3 regions of the Streptomyces sp. NPDC038200 genome follow, and region 3 is predicted to be linked to each of the others. Evidence: predicted binding sites of a transcription regulator. Region 3 holds the regulator's gene; each other region holds the start of a gene.
What was found. Region 3 encodes HrcA, which represses chaperone genes, less so after heat shock. Its sites were predicted from a motif close to TTNGCACTCNGNNNNNCNGAGTGCNAA; they were not measured.

Region 1: groES (co-chaperone GroES) is a predicted target of HrcA. The motif match lies at 1,228-1,254, and genes of this name have one in related genera.
Region 2: groL (chaperonin GroEL) is a predicted target of HrcA. The motif match lies at 1,337-1,363, and genes of this name have one in related genera.

What each region holds. Positions count from the first base shown of each region.
Region 1 covers NZ_JBVJYH010000013.1:175,458-177,720, forward strand. Annotated here, with positions in the region: gene groL (chaperonin GroEL) at 1-652, opposite strand, end outside; gene groES (co-chaperone GroES) at 773-1,081, opposite strand; gene ACZ7KF_RS25680 (polysaccharide deacetylase family protein) at 1,296-2,108, opposite strand; gene ACZ7KF_RS25685 (polysaccharide deacetylase family protein) at 2,105-2,263, opposite strand, start outside.
Region 2 covers NZ_JBVJYH010000001.1:1,056,951-1,059,213, forward strand. Annotated here, with positions in the region: gene groL (chaperonin GroEL) at 1-1,176, opposite strand, end outside; gene ACZ7KF_RS04500 (cold-shock protein) at 1,537-1,740, opposite strand; gene ACZ7KF_RS04505 (MoaD/ThiS family protein) at 2,171-2,263, opposite strand, start outside.
Region 3 covers NZ_JBVJYH010000004.1:316,925-319,187, reverse strand. Annotated here, with positions in the region: gene ACZ7KF_RS11265 (MBL fold metallo-hydrolase) at 1-431, opposite strand, end outside; gene hrcA (heat-inducible transcriptional repressor HrcA) at 594-1,610, shown strand; gene dnaJ (molecular chaperone DnaJ) at 1,611-2,263, shown strand, end outside.

The DNA of each region.
Region 1 (2,263 bases), on a different contig from region 3:
TGTACGGGTCCTCCAGGACGGCCTCCATGCGCTCCTGGTCCGTCACGAAGTACGGCGACAGGTAGCCCTTGTCGAAGGCCATGCCCTCGGTGAAGTCCAGCTCCAGACCGAAGGTGTTGGACTCCTCGACGGTGATGACACCGTCCTTGCCGACCTTGTCCATCGCCTCGGCGATCAGCTCGCCGACCTGCTGGTCCTGGGCGGACAGCGCGGCCACGGCGGCGATGTCGGACTTCTCGTCGATCGGGCGGGCCGAGGCGAGCAGGTCGTCGGAGACGGCCTTGACCGCGGCGTCGATGCCCTTCTTCAGGGCGGCCGGGGAGGCGCCGGCGGCGACGTTCCGCAGACCCTCGCGGACGAGCGCCTGGGCCAGGACCGTGGCGGTGGTGGTGCCGTCACCAGCGATGTCGTTGGTCTTGGTCGCCACCTCCTTCACCAGCTGGGCGCCGAGGTTCTCATACGGGTCCTCGATCTCGACCTCGCGGGCGATCGTGACACCGTCGTTGGTGATGGTGGGGGCGCCGAACTTCTTGTCGATGACGACGTTGCGGCCCCTGGGGCCGATCGTCACCTTCACCGTGTCGGCAAGCTTGTTGACGCCGCGCTCAAGGGCGCGACGGGCGTCCTCGTCGAACTTCAGGATCTTCGCCATGACAGCGGGAGCCCTCTCGGAAACTTGTGGGTAAAAAGACACTGCGCCCCGGGCGCCCGGCTACTTGTCGGTTGCGGGGGGCCAGGGGCGCAGCTCAAAGCAGAGAGTTGCTTGAGGTGATTACTTCTCGATGATCGCGAGCACGTCGCGAGCCGAGAGGACGAGGTACTCGTCGCCGTTGTACTTCACCTCGGTGCCGCCGTACTTGCTGTACAGGACGACGTCGCCGACCTTGACGTCGAGCGGCAGACGCTCGCCGTTCTCGAACCGGCCCGGGCCCACGGCGAGGACGGCGCCCTCCTGGGGCTTCTCCTTCGCGGTGTCCGGGATGACCAGGCCAGAGGCCGTGGTCTGCTCGGCGTCCAGCGGCTGGACCACGATGCGGTCCTCGAGCGGCTTGATGGCAACCTTGGAGCTGGCGGTCGTCACGATCCGACCTCCCCCTTCGGAGATCTCACGGGGTTAACTGTCTGAGGTGGCGACCAGGTCGATCCGTCGTCGCGGGTGCCGGACCTGCCCGTCGCTGTGTTGGCACTCTCCAGTGGGGAGTGCCAGAGCCGAGACTATGACCGCGATTAGCACTCGGTCAAGCGGAGTGCCAATGCCGACGGCGCGTCGCGCCGAACTGCCCCCCGAAAGCTCCCTACAGGTAGTCCTCCAGACGCCCGGCCGTCAGCCCCCCGCCCTGCGCCTCCCGCAGCACCCGCGCCATGCGTTCCCGCAGGGGCGGCCCGGCCGATTCCTCCGGGCCCACCACGACGATGTCGCCGGGGCGGAGGCGGTGGGGGCCGTGGGTGTAGGCGAGGCCGGTGGGGGTCAGGGCGGCGCGCCACAGGACGATCGCGGAGATGCCGCAGTCGGCCGCCGCGCGCAGGGTGGTGGCGTCGTAGGAGCCGTAGGGCGGGCGGAAGAGGCGGGGGCGGACGCCCAGCCGGGCGCGGAGGCGGTCCTGCTGGCCGCAGATCTCGGCGCGTTGCCCGGCGTAGGGCAGCCCGGCCGGGGCCCGGTGGTCGACGGTGTGGTTCCCGATGCCGGCGCCGAGCGCGCGCAGGCGGGCGAAGTGGCGGTAGCCGGGGGCGGCGACGCTGTCGGTGAGGAACAGGGCGACCGGCAGGCGGAGTTCGCGGACCATGTCGACGAAGCGGGGGTCGCGTTCGGCGCCGTCGTCGTAGGTGAGGAAGACCACGGGGTCGCGGGTGGCGACGTGGTCGACCACCGGGGGCAGGTCGTGGGCCCCCGGGTGCTCGGCGAGCGGCCGGGCGGGGTGCGCCGGGAAGCGGACGAGCGGGCGGGTCAGGCCCCAGTGCCGGTAGCCGCGGTCGGCGGCGGGGCGGGACGGGCGCACGCCCGCGGCGGCCTTCTTGCCGAGGCGTTCGATGGGGTCCACGGACTGGGCGCAGCCCGTGAGGAGCAGGGCCGAGGCGAGGACCGCGGCCGGGCCCCGGCCGCGCCTCACAGGTAGTCCTCCAGGCGGGCCACGGCGTAGCCCTCGCGCGTGACCTTGTTCAGGAAGCGGCGCATGTCGTCCACCATCGTGCCGTCCCAGTCGTCCCGGCCGCGGAAGTGGGTGAGGACGATGTCGCCGGGGTGCAGGCTGCGGTCCCAGTCGCG
Region 2 (2,263 bases), on a different contig from region 3:
GTGCTTGCGCTCCTTCAGCTCCACCTCGGTGGCGGCACCGGCCTTGATGACCGCGACACCGCCGGCGAGCTTCGCCAGGCGCTCCTGCAGCTTCTCGCGGTCGTAGTCCGAGTCGCTGTTCTCGATCTCGGCGCGGATCTGGTTGACCCGGCCGCCGACCTGCTCCGAGGAGCCGGCACCGTCGACGATGGTGGTCTCGTCCTTGGTGATGACGACCTTGCGGGCGCGGCCCAGGAGGTCCAGGGTCGCGTTCTCCAGCTTGAGGCCGACCTCCTCGGAGATGACCTCGCCGCCCGTGAGGATGGCGATGTCGCCGAGCATGGCCTTGCGGCGGTCACCGAAGCCCGGGGCCTTGACGGCGACGGACTTGAAGGTGCCGCGGATCTTGTTGACGACCAGGGTCGACAGGGCCTCGCCCTCGACGTCCTCGGCGATGATCAGCAGCGGCTTGCCCGACTGCATGACCTTCTCCAGCAGCGGGAGCAGGTCCTTGACGGAGCCGATCTTGGAGTTGGCGATGAGGATGTAGGGGTCCTCGAGCGACGCCTCCATGCGCTCCATGTCGGTGGCGAAGTAGGCGGAGATGTAGCCCTTGTCGAAGCGCATACCCTCGGTGAGCTCGAGCTCCAGACCGAAGGTGTTGCTCTCCTCGACGGTGATGACGCCTTCCTTGCCGACCTTGTCCATGGCCTCGGCGATCAGCTCGCCGATCTGGGTGTCGGCGGCGGAGATGGACGCGGTGGAGGCGATCTGCTCCTTGGTCTCGACGTCCTTCGCCTGCTCCAGCAGGGCGGCGGAGACGGCCTCGACGGCCTTCTCGATACCGCGCTTCAGGGCCATCGGGTTGGCGCCGGCGGCGACGTTGCGCAGGCCTTCCTTGACCAGGGCCTGGGCGAGCACGGTCGCGGTGGTCGTACCGTCACCGGCGACGTCGTCCGTCTTCTTGGCGACTTCCTTGACCAGCTCGGCGCCGATCTTCTCGAACGGGTCCTCCAGCTCGATCTCCTTGGCGATGGACACACCATCGTTGGTGATCGTGGGGGCGCCCCACTTCTTCTCAAGGACGACGTTGCGGCCCTTGGGGCCGAGGGTGACCTTGACGGCGTCGGCGAGCTGGTTCATACCGCGCTCAAGGCCGCGCCGCGCCTCCTCGTCGAAGGAGATGATCTTGGCCATGGGAAGTGGTCCCTCCAGGACTGGGGGTGATTCCTTCGGACCGCGCCCGCGCCCGCGACGGACGGCTCGCTTGCCTCGTGGTTCCTTGCCCCACTTGGCCAACGGGCCTCACCGACCCGGTCCATCTGTCACTCTCACCTTCAGAGTGCTAACGCAATGATTAGCACTCGGCATGGCCGAGTGCAAGGCGCACCCGCGAAGCGGGGCCGTCCGGAGGCGGCCGTCGGACAGCCGGCGGGCACGGGAGGCCGAGGGGGCGCGGGGCGGCCGCCGGCCGTCCGCGACCCGCGGAGCGCGGGCACGGGCACGGGGAAGGGCCCGCACCCTGTGCGAGGTGCGGGCCCTTCGTGCAGAAAACGTTCAGGCGCTGAGGCGAACCATGTCGGCCTGCGGGCCCTTCTGGCCCTGCGAGATCTCGAACTCCACCCGCTGGCCCTCTTCCAGGGTGCGGTAGCCGTCCATCTGAATGGCGCTGTAGTGGACGAAGACGTCCGCACCACCGTCGACCGCGATGAAGCCGTACCCCTTCTCCGCGTTGAACCACTTGACGGTGCCCTGAGCCATGCCTAACTCCCCTATTACTGGCCCTTGCACAGATCCACACTTCGCGGACCCGGGTCAGACCTCACCCCCCATTTGTCGGGGGCGTGCGCCGGAACGCGTCGACCGCGGCTGAATGTATCTGTCCAACTGCCGTCTGCAACAGGTCAATCGGACGAGAATTCTGGACGCGAGCGGTCCGGAATCTGGTGAGAATTCGCCCGACTTCAGGGCAAGTCGGGCTCCACAAAAGCCACAAATGCCGCAGAGAACCCGCACACTTTGGCTACTTCTTGTCGGGCGAGCGGCATGAATCCAGGGCCCGCGACCCGAAGGTCGCGACCGTGTTCCCCAACTCTACCGCGCTCAATCACACAGAATTGCCCCCTCCGCTTCTCTCACGGAGGGGGCAATCCGTTGAACAATCGGTAACCGATGTTACCGAAGGTAATGATCAGCCGCCGGCGACGGCCGGAATGATCGAAACACCGGCGCCGTCCGGCGTGGCGGTCTCCAGACCCTGCTCGAAACGGACGTCGTCGTCGTT
Region 3 (2,263 bases):
TCGCCGAGGTCGAGCGTCCACTCGCCGGAGACCAGATGGCCGGGCGGGACCAGCGTCTCGGCCGCCTCGTCCGCGTCCGCCGCCCCCAGACCGTTCCTGACCGCGTCCAGGCGCAGCTCCTCGCGCTCGTACGCGAGCACCGCGTCCAGACCCACCGCCGCGTACACCTGGACGCCGGCGAACGCCGGCGCCCCGAAGACGTGGTCGAAATGGGGGTGCGTCAGCGCGAGATGGGTCACACGGCCGCCGGCCAGTTCCTCCGCCTGCGCCCGCAGCCGGGACCCCTCGGCCAGACTCGACCCCGCGTCCACCATGAGCGCCGTGCCCCCGCCCAGCACCAGCCCCGCGGTGCAGTCCCAGCCGGGCAGCCGGCACCGCCCCACCCCGGCGGCCAGCCGTTCCCACCCCAGCTCTTCCCAAGTCACGGTCATACCGGCGACGCTAGCGGTACGAGCCGGAACGGCGGCCCGACCTTGCCCAGTGTGTACCCGACAGCCGTACACTGGGCCGGGGAATGCTGGCACTCACATGCGAAGAGTGCCAGGCGGACGATCCGCAGGGACGAGGGGACGACGTGCTGGAGGTGCGCGCGAATGCTGAGTGAACGCAGGCTTCAGGTACTGCGCGCCATCGTCCAGGACTATGTGGGCACCGAGGAACCGGTCGGTTCCAAGGCGCTCACCGAGCGGCACAACCTCGGTGTCTCCCCGGCGACCGTCCGCAACGACATGGCGGCCCTGGAGGACGAGGGGTACATCGCGCAGCCGCACACGAGTGCGGGGCGCATCCCCACCGACAAGGGTTACCGGCTGTTCGTGGACAAGCTTGCGGGCGTGAAGCCGATGACCGCGCCCGAGCGCCGCGCGATCCAGAACTTCCTGGAGGGCGCCGTCGACCTCGACGACGTCGTCGCGCGGACGGTGCGGCTGCTGGCGCAGCTGACCCGGCAGGTCGCGGTCGTGCAGTACCCGTCCCTGATCCGGTCCACCGTCCGGCACGTGGAGCTGCTCTCGCTCGCTCCCGCGCGCGTGATGCTCGTGCTGATCACGGACACCGGCCGGGTCGAGCAGCGGATGGTCGACTGCCCGGCGCCGTTCGGGGAGGCCTCGCTGGCGGATCTGCGGGCACGGCTGAACAGCCGGGTCGCGGGCCGCCGGTTCACCGATGTGCCGAGGCTGGTCGAGGACCTGCCGGACGCCTTCGAGGCGGAGGACCGCGGTACGGTCTCCACGGTGCTCTCCACTCTGCTGGAGACACTCGTCGAGGAGAACGAGGAGCGGCTGATGATCGGCGGTACCGCCAATCTCACCCGCTTCGGGCACGACTTCCCCCTTGTGATCAGGCCCGTCCTGGAGGCCCTCGAGGAGCAGGTCGTGCTCCTCAAGCTCCTGGGCGAGGCGAAGGACCCGGGCGTGACCGTGCGCATCGGCCACGAGAACGCCCATGAAGGACTCAACTCCACCTCCGTCGTGTCGGTCGGCTACGGTTCGGGCGGCGAGGCAGTCGCCAAGCTCGGCGTGGTCGGACCGACCCGCATGGACTACCCGGGAACGATGGGAGCGGTACGCGCAGTGGCACGGTACGTCGGACAGATCCTGGCGGAGTCGTAAGTGGCCACGGACTACTACGCCGTTCTCGGCGTGCGCCGCGACGCGTCGCAGGATGAGATCAAGAAGGCGTTCCGTCGGCTCGCGCGCGAGCTGCACCCGGACGTCAACCCCGACCCGAAGACCCAGGAGCGGTTCAAGGAGATCAACGCCGCTTACGAGGTGTTGTCGGACCCGCAGAAGAAGCAGGTCTACGACCTCGGCGGCGACCCGCTCTCCCAGTCGGGAGGGGCCGGCGCGGGCGGCTTCGGCGCGGGCGGCTTCGGCAACTTCTCCGACATCATGGACGCGTTCTTCGGCACGGCGTCGCAGCGCGGCCCGCGCTCGCGCACCCGGCGCGGCCAGGACGCGATGATCCGGATCGAGGTCGAGCTGGACGAGGCGGCCTTCGGGACGACCAAGGACATCCAGGTCGACACCGCGGTCGTCTGCAACACCTGCAACGGTGAGGGCGCGGCCCCGGGCACGTCCGCCCAGACGTGTGACATGTGCCGCGGACGGGGCGAGGTCTCCCAGGTCACCCGGTCCTTCCTGGGCCAGGTCATGACCTCCCGGCCCTGCCCCCAGTGCCAGGGCTTCGGCACGGTCGTGCCGACCCCGTGCCCCGAGTGCGCCGGCGACGGCCGCGTCCGCTCCCGCCGCACCCTCACGGTCAA